DNA from 2 places in the Pseudomonas sp. GW823-FHT01D03 genome. Region 1 is predicted to be linked to the other one. Evidence: predicted binding sites of a transcription regulator. Region 1 holds the regulator's gene; the other holds the start of a gene.

What was found. The regulator FliA, encoded in region 1, starts transcription of late flagellar genes. The targets are predictions, from matches to a motif close to CTAAAGTTTNNNNNNNNNNNGCCGNTAA.
Region 2: flgM (flagellar biosynthesis anti-sigma factor FlgM) is a predicted target of FliA. The motif match lies at 1,808-1,835, and genes of this name have one in related genera.

The regions. Positions count from the first base shown of each region.
Region 1 covers NZ_JBXAKK010000001.1:1,801,460-1,810,315, reverse strand. Annotated here, with positions in the region: gene AC1RBR_RS08050 (chemotaxis protein CheA) at 1-1,407, opposite strand, end outside; gene AC1RBR_RS08045 (protein phosphatase CheZ) at 1,462-2,250, opposite strand; gene AC1RBR_RS08040 (chemotaxis response regulator CheY) at 2,268-2,639, opposite strand; gene fliA (RNA polymerase sigma factor FliA) at 2,807-3,547, opposite strand; gene fleN (flagellar synthesis regulator FleN) at 3,544-4,374, opposite strand; gene flhF (flagellar biosynthesis GTPase FlhF) at 4,488-5,828, opposite strand; gene flhA (flagellar biosynthesis protein FlhA) at 5,840-7,969, opposite strand; gene AC1RBR_RS08015 (hypothetical protein) at 8,196-8,846, opposite strand.
Region 2 covers NZ_JBXAKK010000001.1:4,541,521-4,550,376, forward strand. Annotated here, with positions in the region: gene AC1RBR_RS20005 (chemotaxis protein CheV) at 1-866, opposite strand, end outside; gene flgA (flagellar basal body P-ring formation chaperone FlgA) at 949-1,710, shown strand; gene flgM (flagellar biosynthesis anti-sigma factor FlgM) at 1,871-2,197, shown strand; gene AC1RBR_RS20020 (flagella synthesis protein FlgN) at 2,246-2,713, shown strand; gene AC1RBR_RS20025 (flagellar brake protein) at 2,806-3,552, shown strand; gene AC1RBR_RS20030 (MFS transporter) at 3,780-5,162, opposite strand; gene AC1RBR_RS20035 (glutamine synthetase family protein) at 5,232-6,473, opposite strand; gene AC1RBR_RS20040 (sensor histidine kinase) at 6,780-7,472, opposite strand; gene AC1RBR_RS20045 (response regulator) at 7,469-8,856, opposite strand, start outside.

The DNA.
Region 1 (8,856 bases):
GGTTTCTTCACCCACCAGTTCCAGGTTGATCTCTTTCTTGAGCTGACGCGCGAGGTCGCGAACCAGACGCGGGAAGCGCCCGAAGACCTTCTTGATCGGCTGCATCCGGGTCTTCATCACCGCGGTCTGCAAGTCAGCCGTGACCACGTCGAGGTTCGACACAGCCTTGGACATGGCTTCGTCGCCGCTGTTGAGACCCAGGCGCACCAGACGGTTACGCACCAGCACCAGCTCGCCGACCATGTTCATGATTTCGTCGAGACGTGCGGTATCGACCCGCACAGTGGTCTCGGCTTCGCTCGCCGGTTTTTCCGGCGGCGGAGCAGCGGCGGCACGGGCCGGCGCCGGTGCAGCAGCGGCGGCCGGTTTTGGCGCTTCGGCTTTCGGCTCAGGCTTGGGTGCAGCCTTTGGCGCAGCAGCCGGAGCGGCGGCGGCCTTGGCGGCAGGCGCAGCCACGGTCGACGCGGTGCCCGCAGCAGCGGCGCCAACGTCGGTGAACTTGCCTTTGCCGTGCAATTCGTCGAGCAGCGATTCGAACTCGTGATCGCTGATCAGATCGCTGCCGGCAGCGGCGGCCGCCGGTGCGGCAGGCGCAACCGGTGCCGAGGCGATCGCCGACTCCAGCGCTTCAACGGCGAAGTTGCCCTTGCCGTGCAACTGATCGAGCAGTGCTTCGAATTCGTCGTCGGTGATGTCCGAGCTGTCACCCGCCGCGGGTGCCGCCGGAGCGGCCGCTGCCGGTGCCACGGCGTCCGCCGCGAACTGGCCTTTGCCGTGCAGCTGATCGAGCAACGACTCGAATTCGGCGTCGGTGATTTCATCGCTGGCGGCCGCATCGGCAGCCGGCGCAGGTGCAACAGCAACCGGGGTTTCGGCCTCGGCCTTGACGGCGTTCAGCGAATCCAGCAACTGTTCAAATTCGTTATCGGTGATGTCGCCCGAATCGCTCGAATCGCCTTCGACGACCAGTTCTTCGATCATCTCGGCCACTGGCGAAGCCGGAGCTTCGTCGGCCGTTTGCGGTTCGGCCAGACGCGCCAGCGCGGCCAGCAGTTCCGGGGTTGCAGCAGTGATCGGTGCACGTTCACGGACTTCGCTGAACATGCTGTTCACCGCGTCCAGTGCTTCAAGCACCACGTCCATCAGTTCTGCATCAACGCGACGCTCACCCTTGCGCAGGATGTCGAACACGTTTTCGGCGATGTGACAGCACTCCACCAGCTCATTGAGCTGAAGGAAGCCGGCGCCCCCTTTTACAGTGTGGAAACCGCGAAAAATTGCGTTGAGCAGATCTGCGTCATCCGGGCGGCTTTCCAGCTCGACCAGTTGCTCGGACAGTTGCTCAAGAATCTCGCCGGCCTCAACCAGGAAATCCTGAAGGATCTCTTCATCGGCGCCGAAGCTCATTAATGGGGTGCTCCTACAGGTCTAAAAACCCAAAAAACCTAAAATTCCAAAACTCTAGAATCCGAGGCTGGATAACAAATCGTCCACATCGTCCTGACCGGACACAACGTCTTCTCGTTTATCGGCATGAATCTGCGGACCTTCACCCTGCGAGAGATGTTTTTGTGGATCTTTTTCTGCAAGCATCGCGGCACGGTCGTGTTCGATGCCCGCAAAGCGGTCAACCTGACTGGCCATGAGGACGAGTTTGAGCAAATTGCTTTCGACTTCGGTGACCAGTTGGGTCACACGCTTGATCACTTGACCTGTGAGGTCCTGGTAATCCTGAGCCAGCAGGATGTCATTGAGGTTGCTCGACACCGCACGGTTGTCCGTGCTGCTGCGTGACAGAAAACCGTCGACCCGGCGCGCCAGTTCGCGGAACTCTTCAGCTCCGACCTCACGACGCATGAAGCGGCCCCAATCGGTGCTCAGGGCCTGGGCTTCTTCAGCCAGGCCATTGACCACCGGGGTGGCGCTTTCCACCAGATCCATGGTGCGGTTGGCCGCGGCTTCGGTCAGCTTGACCACATAGCCCAGGCGTTCGGTGGCGTCGGTGATTTGCGACACTTCCTCGGCCTGCGGCATGTGCGGATCGATCTGGAAATTGACGATCGCACTGTGCAGTTCGCGTGTGAGCTTGCCCACTTCCTGATACAGGCCGCGGTCACGGGTCTGATTGAGCTCATGGATCAGTTGCACAGCGTCGCCGAACCTGCCTTTTTCAAGGCTCTCGACCAGTTCGACCGCGTGTTTTTTCAGGGTCGACTCGAAATCGCCCTGTGAAGATTCGTTATGCTCCATAGCTCCCCCGCGCGTCATCAGCCGATGCGTTCGAAAATCTTCTCGATTTTGTCTTTCAACGCCTGAGCCGTGAAAGGTTTGACCACGTAGCCGTTCACACCGGCCTGAGCGGCCTCGATGATTTGCTCGCGCTTGGCTTCAGCGGTCACCATCAGCACGGGCAGATGCTTGAGTTTTTCATCGGCACGTACGTGGCGCAGCAAGTCGATACCGGTCATGCCCGGCATGTTCCAGTCCGTTACCAGAAAGTCGATGCTTCCGCTGTTGAGTACCGGAATGGCGGTAGTGCCATCGTCGGCCTCGACGGTATTGGTGAACCCAAGATCGCGCAGCAGGTTCTTGATGATCCGCCGCATCGTTGAGAAGTCATCAACGATGAGGATTTTCATGTCTTTGTTCAATTCGACCTCCAAGCAGTCTTAAACGCGCCCAGCACCTGGACGCGCCACTTCAATCAATCCGGCAAAGCACTCGATGACTGTCTGGAGCACAACAGAGCAAGACCGGTGCCGTTCATCACCGCACCAGCCTCGTTCGCAGTGTCCCCACACTGCCTTCAGCGCGCTCGCCACTCCCCCAAACGCCCCCGCAAACGGGCCGCGCACTGGCTGTGTAACTGGCTGACCCGCGATTCACTGACGCCAAGGACTTCACCGATTTCCTTGAGGTTCAGCTCTTCGTCGTAGTACAGCGCCAACACCAGTCGCTCACGCTCCGGCAAATTGGCAATCGCATCCGCCAGCGCCGCCTGGAAGCGTTCATCTTCCAGATCGCGTGACGGCTCAAGATGAGCACTGGCGCCATCCTCGTGCAGCCCTTCGTGTTCGCCGTCCTGCAACAGGTCGTCGAAACTGAACAGCCGGCTGCCCAGCGTGTCATTCAAAATCCCGTAGTAATCGTCGAGACTCAATTGGAGTTCGGCCGCAACCTCGTGATCTTTAGCATCACGTCCGGTTTTAGCTTCAATTGAGCGAATTGCGTCGCTGACCATACGGGTGTTGCGGTGAACCGAGCGTGGTGCCCAATCCCCTTTGCGCACTTCATCGAGCATCGCGCCGCGGATTCGAATGCCCGCGTACGTTTCGAAACTGGCGCCTTTGCTGGCGTCGTATTTGGTCGAGACTTCGAGCAGGCCGATCATCCCGGCCTGAATCAGGTCTTCAACCTGCACACTCGCCGGCAAGCGCGCCAGCAAGTGATAGGCAATGCGCTTGACCAGTGGCGCGTAACGCTCGATCAACTCGTACTGCGCGTCACGTGCCGACTTCTTGTAGTAGTTCATACCGCTCGCGGTCATAACACAGGCCCTGCTGTTTGCTGCACGAGGCGCTCGACGAAAAACTCAAGGTGACCGCGCGGGTTGGCAGGCAGCGGCCAGGTATCGACCTTCTGCGCGATCGCCTTGAACGCCAGCGCGCACTTGGAACGCGGAAAGGCTTCATAGACCGCTCGCTGCTTCTGCACTGCCTTGCGCACGCTTTCGTCGTACGGCACGGCGCCGACGTATTGTAAGGCGACGTCGAGGAAGCGATCCGTGACCTTGGTCAACTTGGCGAACAGGTTGCGCCCTTCCTGCGGGCTCTGCGCCATGTTGGCGAGGACGCGGAAGCGGTTCATGCCGTAGTCGCGGTTGAGCAGTTTGATCAGCGCGTAGGCGTCGGTGATCGAGGTCGGCTCGTCGCAGACCACCAGCAACACTTCCTGAGCGGCGCGGACAAAACTGACTACCGAGTCACCAATACCCGCAGCGGTGTCGATCACCAGCACATCGAGGTTGTCGCCGATGTCGCTGAAGGCCTGAATCAGACCGGCATGTTGCGCCGGGCTCAGGTGCACCATGCTTTGGGTGCCGGAAGCGGCCGGCACGATGCGGATCCCGCCGGGCCCCTGCAACAGCACGTCGCGCAGTTCGCAGCGGCCTTCAATCACATCGGCCAGAGTACGTTTGGGGGTCAGTCCCAGCAGAACGTCGACGTTCGCCAGCCCCAGGTCGGCGTCCAGCAGCATGACCCGACGGCCAAGCTCTGCCAGCGCCAGAGACAAGTTCACTGACACGTTAGTCTTGCCGACGCCACCTTTGCCGCCGGTCACCGCGATCACCTGTACGGGATGCATGCTGCCCATGTTATTTCTTTACCTTGTCTTGCATAGACGGAGGCCACATTACTGGCTGCGCGTTCTCAACCGGAACAATGCATGGCAGACCATCGATGTAGGTACATAAACGGTTCATTACCTCAGCCAACCTGCTTGGTCGGGCTGTGGTAGATATCAGCGAACATGTCAGCCATGGCTTCTTCGCTGGGTTCTTCCTGCATTTGCACGCTGACGGCGCGGCTGACCAGTTGATGACGGCGCGGCAGATGCAGATCATCCGGAATCCGTGGGCCATCGGTCAGGTACGCGACCGGCAATTCATGACTGATCGCCAGGCTCAATACTTCGCCAAGACTGGCCGTCTCATCCAGTTTAGTCAGGATGCAGCCGGCTAGCCCGCAACGCTTGTAACTGTGGTACGCGGCGGTTAGAACCTGTTTCTGGCTGGTGGTTGCCAGCACCAGATAATTTTTTGAACGGATGCCACGCCCGGCCAGACTTTCCAGCTGCATGCGCAAAGCCGGATCGCTGGCCTGCAAGCCGGCGGTGTCGATCAGCACCACGCGTTTGCGCAGCAGCGGGTCGAGCGCCTGCACCAGCGACTGGCCCGGATCGACGTGGGTCACCGGCACATTAAGAATGCGACCCAGGGTCTTCAGTTGTTCCTGGGCGCCGATACGGAAACTGTCCATGCTCACCAGCGCGACATTCTGCGCGCCGTACTTGAGCACGTAACGCGCAGCGAGTTTGGCCAGGGTGGTGGTCTTGCCCATGCCGGCCGGACCGACCATGGCAATCACCCCGCCCTCTTCCAGCGGCTCGACTTCCGGTACGGCAATCATCCGCGCCAGGTGCGCGAGCAGCATGCGCCAGGCCTGACGTGGTTCTTCAATATCGGTGATCATCGCCAGTAGATCGCGCGACAACGGCCCGGACAGACCGATGCGTTGCAGACGGCGATACAGATTGGCTTGCGCCGGACGGCTGCCTTGCAGCTGATTCCAGGCCAGGGTGCCGAGCTGCACTTCCATCAGCTCACGCAGACTGTTCAATTCGAAACGCATCGAATCCAGCGCACGCGGATCGACGCCTGCGGCCGCCGGTGCAGGTGCCGGAGCCGGACGCGCCGGGGCGGCGTAAGTCGGTTCGCTCAACGGTTCGGCAGCGGTCAGCGGCAGGCCGGCCGTCAACGGCAGCCCGGCGAACAACTGGCGATTGGTGTTGCCGTCGGCTTCGCCACGCAGGCTCAGCTCGGCCTGGGCGGTCACGATGCGCGACTGAGTCTTGCGCAGCTCGTCCTCGAGTTCCATGTTCGGAACCCGTGGCGCCAGCGCCGACAATTTGTAATCCAGCGCCGCCGTCAGCTCGACGCCGCCGGCAATGCGGCGGTTGCCAATGATGGCGGCATCAGCGCCCAGCTCATCACGAACCAGCTTCATGGCCTGACGCATATCGGCGGCGAAAAAACGCTTAACTTGCATAAACCACTACCTCAGCCGTTGGGCCCTACTGTCGCAACGATGGTCACTTGCTTGTTGTCCGGAATTTCCTGGTAGGCCAGCACGTGCAGCCCTGGAACTGCGAGGCGACCGAAACGCGAGAGCATCGCGCGGATCGGGCCTGCTACCAACAGGATCACCGGTTGACCTTGCATTTCCTGGCGCTGCGCCGCTTCGATAAGCGAACGCTGCAGCTTCTCGGCCATGCTTGGCTCCAGCAGAACGCCCTCTTCCGAGCCTTGTCCTGCCTTCTGCAGACTATTGAGCAATATTTGTTCCAACCTTGGTTCCAGGGTGATCACAGGCAGCTCGGAGTCAGTGCCTACAATGCTTTGGACGATGGCGCGGGATACGCCGACGCGTACTGCGGCCACCAAGGCGGCGGTATCTTGACTCTTGGCGGCGTTGTTGGCGATAGCCTCGGCAATGCTGCGGATATCGCGCACCGGCACGTGTTCGGCCAGCAGCGCCTGCAGCACTTTGAGCAACTGCGACAGCGAAACCACCCCCGGCACCAGCTCTTCAGCCAGTTTCGGCGAGCTTTTGGCCAGCAATTGCATGAGTTGCTGCACTTCCTCGTGGCCGATCAGCTCACTGGAGTGCTTGTACAGAATCTGGTTCAAGTGCGTCGCAACCACGGTACTGGCGTCGACCACGGTGTAACCGAGCGATTGCGCCTGCGCACGCTGGCTGACTTCGATCCACACCGCCTCCAGGCCGAAAGCCGGATCTTTGGCGGTAATGCCGTTGAGCGTGCCGTAAACCTGCCCCGGGTTGATCGCCAGCTCGCGATCCGGGTAGATCTCGGCTTCGGCCAGAATCACCCCCATGAGGGTCAGGCGATAGGCGCTCGGCGCCAGATCGAGGTTGTCGCGAATGTGCACGGTCGGCATCAGGAAGCCCAGATCCTGCGAGAGCTTCTTGCGCACGCCCTTGATCCGCGCCAGCAACTGCCCACCCTGATTGCGATCCACCAGCGGGATCAGGCGGTAACCGACCTCAAGGCCGATCATGTCGATCGGCGTCACGTCATCCCAGCCCAGCTCCTTGGTTTCCATGGCGCGGGCCGGCGACGGCAGCAGTTCCTGCTGACGCTGAACCTCTTGCAGCGCCTGCACCTTGGCGACGTTCTGTTTTTTCCAGAACAGGTACGCGCCACCGGCGGCCAGCGCAGCCATGCTCAGGAACGAGAAGTGCGGCATGCCCGGGACCAGACCCATGACCGCCATCAAACCAGCGGCCACCGCCAGGGCTTTGGGCGAGGCGAACATCTGGCGGTTGATCTGTTTACCCATGTCTTCCGAACCGGAAGCACGGGTCACCATGATCGCCGCCGCTGTCGATAACAACAGTGATGGCAATTGCGCCACCAAACCGTCACCGATGGTCAGCAAGGCGTACACCTTGCCCGCGTCGGCGAAGGTCATGTTGTGCTGGAAGATACCGACGGCCATACCGCCGATCAGGTTGATGAACAGAATCAGCAGGCCGGCGATGGCGTCACCACGGACGAACTTGCTGGCACCGTCCATCGAACCGTAGAACTCAGCCTCTTGGGCGACTTCCTGACGGCGGGCCTTGGCCTGGTTCTGGTCGATCAGACCGGCGTTGAGGTCGGCGTCGATCGCCATCTGTTTGCCGGGCATCGCGTCGAGGGTGAAGCGTGCGCTCACCTCGGAAATCCGCCCGGCGCCCTTGGTCACCACGACGAAGTTGATGATCATCAGAATCGCGAACACCACGATACCGACCACGTAGTTGCCGCCGATCACCACTTCGCCGAAGGCCTGAATCACCTTACCGGCAGCGGCGTGGCCGTCCTGACCGTGGAGCATCACCACCCGCGTCGAGGCCACGTTCAACGCCAGCCGCAGCAGCGTCGCCACCAGCAGAATGGTCGGGAACACCGCGAAATCCAGCGGCCGCAGCGCGTACACGCAGACCAGCAGGACGACGATCGACAGGGCAATGTTGAAGGTGAAGAACACATCGAGCAGGAACGGCGGAATCGGCAACATCATCATTGCCAACATGACCAGCAGCAACAACGGCACGCCCAGATTGCCTCGACTGAGGTCGGCAACATTCGAGCGAGCAGTGTTGAATAACTGAGAGCGATCCACCGGTTTTCCCCGTTCCTTTAAAGCAAACTTTTGACGCCCAAAGCAGGCGCACGGCGGCTACTGCAAGAAGCCTTCCAACTTTTGCCGGGGATTGAAATTGAGCTTTGTTTCGGGGGATTGTGTTGCCTGAAGCCGGGCGCCGTGGAGCCGACCGCAAAACAGACGCAGGACGGCTCACCAATGACGCAAGGGAATAAAAATCAGAAAAACCCGCGCATTGGCGAATTTATCCGGCAGTCAAAATTTGCTTTGGCTTGATTTCACCAAGAAGTAAGTCGCGGCCCACCAGGTAGCGCGTACCCTTACGGATCTGCTTGCCTCCCACGTCGACAAACGTTTCCTCAGAATAGCCTAATGTCACGATTTCCTCAGGCTCATGAAAAGGATCGTGGGGGTGTGCCTTCAGCACAATCAGTGCCCAGTTAAATTGAATGTTCGGCACATCCTGTGGCTTTATCTCCTGCTCGTTCTCCCATCGAAAGTCCTGCCCACCGGTGATTTTTATCTCATTACCGACCGTGTCGAATTGGGGCTTGTGATAACGCATCTGTAGACCATTGCCACTCCATATATCGAAGTAGTTATTAGGAGAAGAGAACACGTTGACCAACGCTCTAACGTTATCAATCTTGCCAGCTGCACTGTTGAATCTGTTGTAGAGACCATGATGGGCTAACCCATCCAACCTTGGCTTGATCGCATTGGTGCTCGAATTGAGATATCCCGGCACATGAGCAGTGCTCATTTGCACGAAATGCGTGAAGTCCAACGTCGCCTTAAAAGTGAACGTGCAAGCGATATGATCAGACGCTTTCACCGCCAACCCGGAAACGAACTCGAACCTCATTCCTTCAAGCTTTCTGTAGTTCTCTGGCATGACCTTCTCC
Region 2 (8,856 bases), 2.7 Mb from region 1:
GCCAGGAAGTCATCGGCACCGACTTTCTTGACCATCGCCTGATTGAATACCCCCGACAACGAAGTATGCAGGATGATATGAAGCTTTTGCATGCGCGGGTCGCTGCGGATCTCCGCCGTCAGGGTGTACCCGTCCATCTCCGGCATCTCGATGTCGGAAATCATCATCAGGAACTCTTCTTCCGGCTTCTTGCCCTCTTCGACCAGCTTGCGCAGGTAATCCAGCGCCTGCTTGCCGTCGTTCAGCGCCACCACTTCGACCCCGATCGTCTGCAGGCAACGCGTGACCTGCTTGCGCGCCACCGACGAGTCATCGACCGTCAGCACCCGCAGCGACAACGCCTTGCTCTGGGTTTCGACATCGACCACACCGACCGAAATCGCCTCAGGCGTCGGCGCCACTTCCGCCAGCACCTTCTCGACATCGATGATTTCGACTAACTGATTGTCGACCCGAGTCACAGCCGTCAGGTAGTGATCGCGCCCGGTGCCCTTGGGCGGTGGATGGATCTCTTCCCAGTTCATGTTGACGATGCGCTCCACCGAGCGGACCAGGAAACCCTGGGTCTTGGTGTTGTACTCCGTGATGATCACGAACGGACTGTTCTTGTCTTTCAACGCCCCGGAACCGGTCGCCATTGCCAGATCAAGGATCGGAATGGTCGCCCCCCGGATATTCGCCACCCCGCACACGACAGGACTGGACTTGGGCATCAACGTCAACGACGGGCATTGCAGCACTTCCCGCACCTTGAACACGTTGATTCCGTAGAGCTGTTGGCCGTCGAGACGGAACAACAACAGCTCCAGGCGATTCTGCCCCACCAGTTGCGTGCGCTGGTTTACCGAATCCATTACACCAGCCATGCCCAGACTCCTACACCAACGCCAAGTGTTGTTGCGACGCACATTCATTGCTAAACGGCACGGCGCTTGCTTTTTAACTCGTATGAACGCTCAAACGACATTTTTTCGACGCCTGACCTCCCGCACCCGCAAAGCGCTGTGCGCGGTGTCTGCCGTCTGCTTCTTCTTCGCTGGCAGCCCTGCCGGTGCTGATACGGTTACCTTGCCTGACATGCTTATCGGCGTCACTCAGGGCTTTCTTGAGTTCACCGTAGAAGACTATCTGGCTACCAGTCAAACGGAAGGCCGCTACGAAATCGAGGTCAACCAGCTCGACCCGCGCATGCGCATGCCTATGTGCGACAAGGAATTGACAGCGTCGCTGGAGAGCCCGGCGCGGCCGCTGGGCCGGGTTACGGTCAAGGTCCGGTGCGAGGGAAGCTCGCCGTGGACGGTGTTCGTGCCCGCTCAAGTCCGCCTGTTTCGCGAGATTGTCACCACCACCCGTCCGCTCAAGCGCGCCGGGATTATCGGGCCGCAGGATGTGACCTTGCGCGAGCGCGACGTCAGTGTGATCAATCAAGGTTTCCTGACCTCGGTAGACGAGGCGATCGGGCAGAAATTAACCCGACCAACGGTCGCCGATCAGGTCATTACTCTGGTGCATCTGGAACAGGCAGAAGTGGTGCGCAAAGGTGATCAAGTGGTCATCACCGCCCGCAGTGGCACGCTCGCCGTGCGCATGCCCGGTGAAGCCCTGGCCAACGGCGGTCTGAAAGAACAGATTCGGGTGAAAAACCTCAATTCCAACCGGGTGATCAAGGCGCAAGTCGTTGCGCCGGGCCAGGTGGAAGTGGCCATGTAAAACGCTCTCGCAGAAAACTGGCGCCAGCCCCGACGCTTCCCTAAACTGTGCCGCAGCAGGACACGCTTCGGCACATGCAGCTCATTGCAAAGTGAGCCTAAAGTTTTCCAGGGAATGGCCGAAAACATGGCAAGCGTCCAAATTCCCAGAGGTTTTTAACATGGTCATCGATTTCAGCCGTCTGAACAGCTCCTCGTCACTTACGGGCAGTACACGTACCAGCAACGCCAAGGAAACCGCCGAATCCGGCACCTCCGCGCCGCTGAATACCCAGGCCGAAACGGCCAGTACCGCAAAAAGCGGGGAATCGGTACACCTCAGCAATGAGGCTCAACAGTTGCAGAAGGTCACTGACAAGCTGCGCGATCAGCCTGCCGTCGACAAAGCCCGCGTGGCCGAGTTGAAAGCAGCGATTGCCGATGGCAGCTATAAAGTCGACAGCAACCGTGTAGCCAGCAAACTGCTCAACTTCGAAGCCCAGCGCTAGGCTTTTGCCGGCGCCAGGCTTTTGGACGCTTAGAACCCAAGGCCAGCCATGCACGACACTAATTTATTGCAACTGATCATCGACGACTTTGCTCCAGCTCAACAATTGCTGGAGTTGCTGCAAACCGAGTCCCTCGCTTTGCACGGTCGTGACATGCCATTGCTCGAAGACATTCTGGCGCGCAAACAGGCATTGATCATTCTGCTTGAACAGCATGGCCGCAAGCGCAGCGAAATCCTTGCCAGCCTCAACCTGCCGCTCGACCGTCAGGGCCTGGAGCAACTGGCCAGCCAGTCGAGCATTGGCGATCAGTTGCTGTCCCAGAGCGATGTACTGACCGACCTGATTGCCCAGTGCCAGGCCGCCAATGTGAAAAACGGCCAGTCGATCCAGATTCAGCAGGCCGCCACGGCCAATCAACTGAAAATCCTCACCGGGGGCGAGCCGCCAGCGCTGTATGACGCTTCTGGCACATTTGCCAAACCGACCAAGCCGCGCACCCTCAGCCAGGCGTGAGCCATTCGATGTGCCTGCACTATCAACCCGCGAAACATGCTGGCAAAATGCTGGCTAGTTATAGTCAAATTTTGTCTGGAGATTGAGAAAACGTGCCAAACGCCCTAAGCGCGGATGACAGTCCGCAGCCCCCAAAGGTGCTGACCACGCCCCTGGAAATCTCCAGCAACCTGCGCCAGCTGCAAGAAAGCCACGACCCGCTGATCATCACGTTCCACGAGCGCAGTCAGCGCTTCCAGAGTTACCTGATCAAGGTTGACCGGGAAACGGCAACGATTGCCCTGGATGAAATGATCCCGCGCGATGGCGAGCGTTTTCTGCTGGCGGGCGAACCGTTCAAGGTCGAAGGCTTCCACGATGGCGTGCGCATCGCTTGGGAATGCACCGGTACGCTGAACATTGAAGAGTCCGAGGGCGATCGCTTCTACACCGGCGAGCTGCCGACCGAAGTGGTTTACCACCAGCGCCGCAACGCCTTTCGCGCAGCTCTGAAGCTGACCGATCTGGTCAGCGTCGAGCTCGGCGGCGAAAAGCTCAAGGCGCCAATCAACGGCAAACTGCTGGATATTTCCGCCACCGGCTGCAAGCTGCGCTTTGAAGGCGACATCACCGACCGCCTGCAACTGGGTCAGGTCTACGACCGCATGATCGCCACCCCGCTGTTCGGCAATCAACCTATCTCGGTCGAGCTGCGTTATCTGCACTTCGAAGAAAAGCTCAACATCACCTTCGCCGGCCTGCGCTTTCACAACATCAGTGGCCAGGCGGCGCGCAATGTCGAGCGCTTCGTTTATCAGCTGCAGCGTGAAGCACGCCGGTTCGATAAAGACGATATGTGATTCGTACGAGCAAATAGAAAGGGCAGTCCCTGGCGGGACTGCCCTTTTTTATGCCAGAAATCCTCTGCCAGCACCGGACACCTGTGGCGAGGGAGCTTGCTCCCGCTGGGGCGCGAGCGCCCCCACCCTTTATGTGGCAAGCGGGGCCTGCTGCGCAGTCCAGCGGGAGCAAGCTCCCTCGCCACAGTTACAGTGTCTGTCTCTGAGCAGCCTTACTCTCACCCGATTCAGGGTCTGGCCCCACTGATATCCGGTGCTGGTTTATCATCCTCATCAGCCGGATCAGTTTCCACCGCCGCTTCAGGCTGCACTTCGGGTTCTGGCTCCGGTTCCGGTTCTGGCGTAACCGTGGTCTGCATCTGCTCCTGCACCACCTGCTCATCCACCCGCGGGTCGAGGGCGGCCACCAGCGGCGAGCTGGACATGCTGTCCGGCATCGCCACGTGGTGCAGCGGCGCGTCGTCGACCTGATGCAGATTGGTCACCGCTTTCGGCCGGATGCGCCACACCAGCACCAACGCAAAAAAGCTGAAAAACGCATACAGGCTCTGGCTGCCGAACAGCTTCATCAGCACCCCGGCCAGCAGCGGGCCGATGCTCGCGCCGACACCGTAGGTCACCAGCAGCATCGCCGTCAGCGACACCCGGCGATCACCCTCGACGTGGTCATTGGAGAACGCCACCGCCAGCGGGTACAGGCAGAACTGCACCAGTGAACACATGAACCCGACGACAAACAGAACCTCCAGGGGCACCTGCGGCAGGATCGCCAACGGCAACGCCGCCACCGCCAGGAACCCGGCAAAGCAGCGAATCAGCAGTGCCCGGTCATAACGATCGGACAGCCAGCCCAACGGCCACTGCACCAGCAGTCCGGCAAAAATGCAGCTACCCATGAACAGACCGACCTGCTCGGTCGACAGCCCCTGCTGCGACGCATACAGCGGCGCCAGACCGTAGAACGAGCCGATGATCAAGCCGGCGCCCAGCACCGTGCTCAACGACTGCGGCACCCGCTTGATAAAGAAGCGCGGTTCCATCGGTGCCGGATGCAGTGGCGCCGGGTGAATCCGGCGGGTCAGCGCCACCGGCACCAGACACAGGGCAAAACACAGCGCGACCAGCATCAGCAGCTCCAGACCGAGGCCCGGGTGCATGACCAGAATCAGTTGACCGAGCACCAGCCCCAGATACGAAGCGATCATGTAGCCACTGAACACCAGACCGCGCTGGTTGGCGTCGGCCTGCTCGTTGAGCCAGCTCTCGATCACCATGTATTGGCACATCATGCCCAGACCGACGATGGTCCGCAGCACCAGCCACGCCGGCAGCCAGTCGACCAGGCCATGCCCGAGCACCGCCGCGCCGACGATCCCGGCACACGCCGAATACGCCCGAATGTGTCCGACCCGGGCGATCAAGCGGTGACCGATCTTGCCGCCCAGCACCAGGCCGAAATAGTTGGCCGCCATCAGCGCACCGACCCACAGCCCGTCGACATTGTCAGCGGCCAGGCGCAATGCCAGGTAAGTAGATAGAAGGCCCGAGCCGATCAACATCATCAGCGAGGCGAAATACAGCGCTCGAAAGGATTTCCAGATTTGGCGCATCGGCGTTCCGAGCGGCTCCTTGCAGTGAGTATCGGGCTATCCAGACGATAGCCCGACGGCGACAGTTAGTCAGGCCTGGGCTGCTAGAACACGCCGTTCCCAGGGAGTGATTTCATCAAAGAAGCTGGTCAACTCCATGGTCTTCGAAGCGATGTAGCCTTCGATGAACTCCTGTCCGAACAGTTCCCTGGCCAATTGGCTACGTTTCAGACGTTCGAGTGCGGCATGCAAGGTACACGGCAGCGAAAGATTGTCCGGCACTTCGAATTCGCCCTGAATCGCCGCAGTCGGTTCCAGCTCATGCTCGATCCCATGCAAGCCGGCGGCCAGACTCGCGGCAATCGCCAGATACGGGTTGGCGTCGGCGCCCGGCAAGCGGTTTTCCACGCGACGAGCCACCGGCGAACTGGCCGGAATCCGCAGCCCTGCGGCGCGGTTGTCGTGCGACCAGCAGGCATTGTTCGGCGACGCATACGGGTGGCACAAACGCTGATAGGAGTTCACGTTCGGCGCAAACAGCGCAGTGAAATCGGCCATGCCCGCCTGCTGCCCGCCGATGAAATGGCGGAACATCGCGGTCGGCTGGCCGTCCTCGTCGCTGAACACATTCTTGCCGGTGGCGATCTCGACCAGGCTCTGGTGAATGTGCATCGAACTGCCCGGCGTGTGCGCCAGCGGCTTGGCCATGCACACCACGCTCAGACCATGCTTGAGCGCGACTTCCTTGAGCAGGTGTTTGAACAGGAAGGTCTGGTCGGCCAGCAACAGCGGATCATCGTGCAGCAGATTGATCTCGAACTGGCTGACGCCCATTTCATGCATGAAGGTATCGCGCGGCAGGCCGAGGGCGGCCATGCATTTATAGACTTCACTGAAGAACGGCCGCAGACCGTTATTGGAACTGACGCTGAAGGCCGACTGCCCATCCTCGCGACGTCCGTCGAGGCCGACTGGCGGACGGAACGGCTGGGTCGGATCAGTGTTCGGCGCGAAGACGAAGAATTCCAGCTCGGTCGCCACTACCGGCGCCAGACCGCGTGCGGCGTACCGGGCAATGACTTTCTTCAATTGACCGCGGGTCGACAGGTTGGAGCTTTCGCCGCTCAGTTCGTCGGCATCGCAGATGGCCAGGGCACGTGGCTCGTCGCTCCATGGCAGGGGATGGATCATGCTCGGCTCGGCCACCAGCGCCAGATCGCCGTCATCACTACCGTAAAACCGCGCCGGCGGATAACCGCCCATGATGCATTGCAGCAGCACACCCCGCGCCATCTGCAAACGCCGTCCTTCGAGAAAACCCTCGGCGGTCATCACCTTGCCGCGCGGCACGCCGTTCAAATCCGGCGTGACACATTCAATCTCATCAATGCCGGTCAGTCGCTGCGCGAGTGAACCCTGGCCATCGGTTGTCATGACGCAATCCTTGTTATTGTGCGAGCCGCGAACGGCGACCCGTACAAAATAGGCTCCGGCTGTTCGGAATATCAAGCAGCGTCAAACAAAAAAGGCCACCATCGAATTGCTGTGTAGGAGCTGCCGCAGGCTGCGATCTTTTGATCTTAAAAAAAAGTCAAAAGATCGCAGCCTGCGGCAGCTCCTACATTGGGCAGTGTCGGGTCACGGCAGGTAGAGGCTGAACACCCCGCCACCCAACGGCCCGCCATTGCGAATTTCGGTGTGCCCGACCACGCCATTGCGCTGATGCAAAGCAGCAATGCGATTGGCGAAATACAGGCCCAGGCCGGTGCTGCCGCTGCCGTGATTGATGCCCTGCACATAATCGGCTTGACGTTCGAGCATCTCGGCCGGGTAACCGTCGCCGTCATCGTTGATGCTCAGTACCAGTTGCCCGGCCTCGTCGCTGACGGTAATCAGCAGCGACTCGCGGGCATAACGAATGGCGTTGTTGATGCAGTTGCCCAATACCGAGGCAACCAATTCGCGATCGAAGAAACCCAGCGGGCTCAGCGGATCGACTTCGTAGGTAGCAATGATCCCGCGACTGGCGAACACCTCTTGATGCGCGGCCAGTTGCGCCTCGATGAAATCATCCAGCTCGTGATACGCCGGTTGCAGCGGCAACTGGTTGACGCCGAGTTTGTACAGCCCGAGCAACTGCACCAGCATGCCGTTGAGGTGGGCGAACTCGAAGTCGATCACGCCCTGCTCCGCTCCTGCGCGCTGCCCCTCGGGCAAGCGCGCCAGCCACTGGCTGTGGGCCTGCATCAGCATCGCCAGCGAGTTCTTCATGTCGTGAACGGTGGAGGCAATCACCGTGGAGAAATCCAGAGCCTGCTCGTCTTGGTTCATTCGCCAAACGCCTTGCTTTTCAGCTTCTGATAACGCGCAAAACGCGCGTCGGTGTCGGGCATCAGGCCGACCATTTTCAGGCAGGCCCGACATTCTTCCAGCTCCGCCGACGGCACACTGGTGTCGGTGCCGTGCAGCAGCGACTGGGCCATGTTCAGCGCGATACTGATGTTTTTCGGTTGCATCTTCAGCGCCTTGCGGAAGACTTCGCGGGCCTCCACCAGGTTGCCGGTCTTGTACACACGCACACCCTGCCGGTTGAGGTCGGCCGCGGCGTTGCTCGAACTGAGGATAGTCGGGTCGTCAGTAAGCTTGGCGATGTCTTTCATCACCGCCGGATCGTCACCGTAGATCTCCGCACAGCTCTTGAGCATCGACGTGCCCGCCTCGGCCTGACCGAGCATCTGCAATTGCTTGGCGACCAGCAGCGCCGCCTCGGGACTCATGAACTGCTCCATGCCGTCGAGGCGCATCAGCGCTTGTTCGGTGAGCTTGTCGGCGGTCTCGGCATCGTTGAGCAGCAGACTGGTGGCCTTCATCAGGCGCGCACGAATCTGCAGGCCGGGGTCAGACGGATTCTCTTTGGCGACGGCGCTGAGCGTGGTGTTGATCTCCAGCCGGGTGCGCGTATCGAGCCCGCGCTCACTGCCCTTGCTGATCAAGGCATGGGCCAGGCCGAGGTTGCTTTCCGGGTCCTTGAAACGCGACTGCGCGCCCTGCACCACCGCCTGACGATAGGCCCGGGACGCGGTGTCGAAATCCTCGTTGGTCATCGCCAGTTTGCCGAGCAACGCCTGCCGGCGCACCGCCAGCGGCGACAAACGAATCGCCTCCTCCAGCACCCGCTGCGCGCCCTTGGTGTCGCCCTCGGCGACCAGCACATCGGCCATGCCGTCGTACAACGCCGGCATCATCGGGAACACTTTCAGCGCTTTTTCGTAGACATCTTTGGCCTGCGCCACTTGCCCACGCTTGAACAGCAACTTGCCCAGCCCGGCAAACGCCCACGGCAACGGCCGATCAGCAATGATGCTGTCGTAGAGGCGTTCAAGGGCTTCGTTCTGATTCATATCGCGCAGCGCATCGGCGCGATAACGCAGGCACAGCGGCGAATAACGGATGTCCTGCTTGCACAGCGCAATACAGGCATTGAGCACCTCGACCGGTTTACCGCGATCAAGGGCTTGCAGAATCGGTTTGAGCAACGTCTTGCGCTGCTCCAGACGCTCCAGGCGCTGCGCCAGGCCGGAGCGGTTGAACGGCTTGGTCAGGTACGCATCCGGCTCGTGCTCCAAGGCACTGAGCACCATTGCCTGACTGGTCTCGGCCGTGACCATGACAAACACCGCTTCATGGCTGATGAGCTTTTCCGACATCAGGTCTT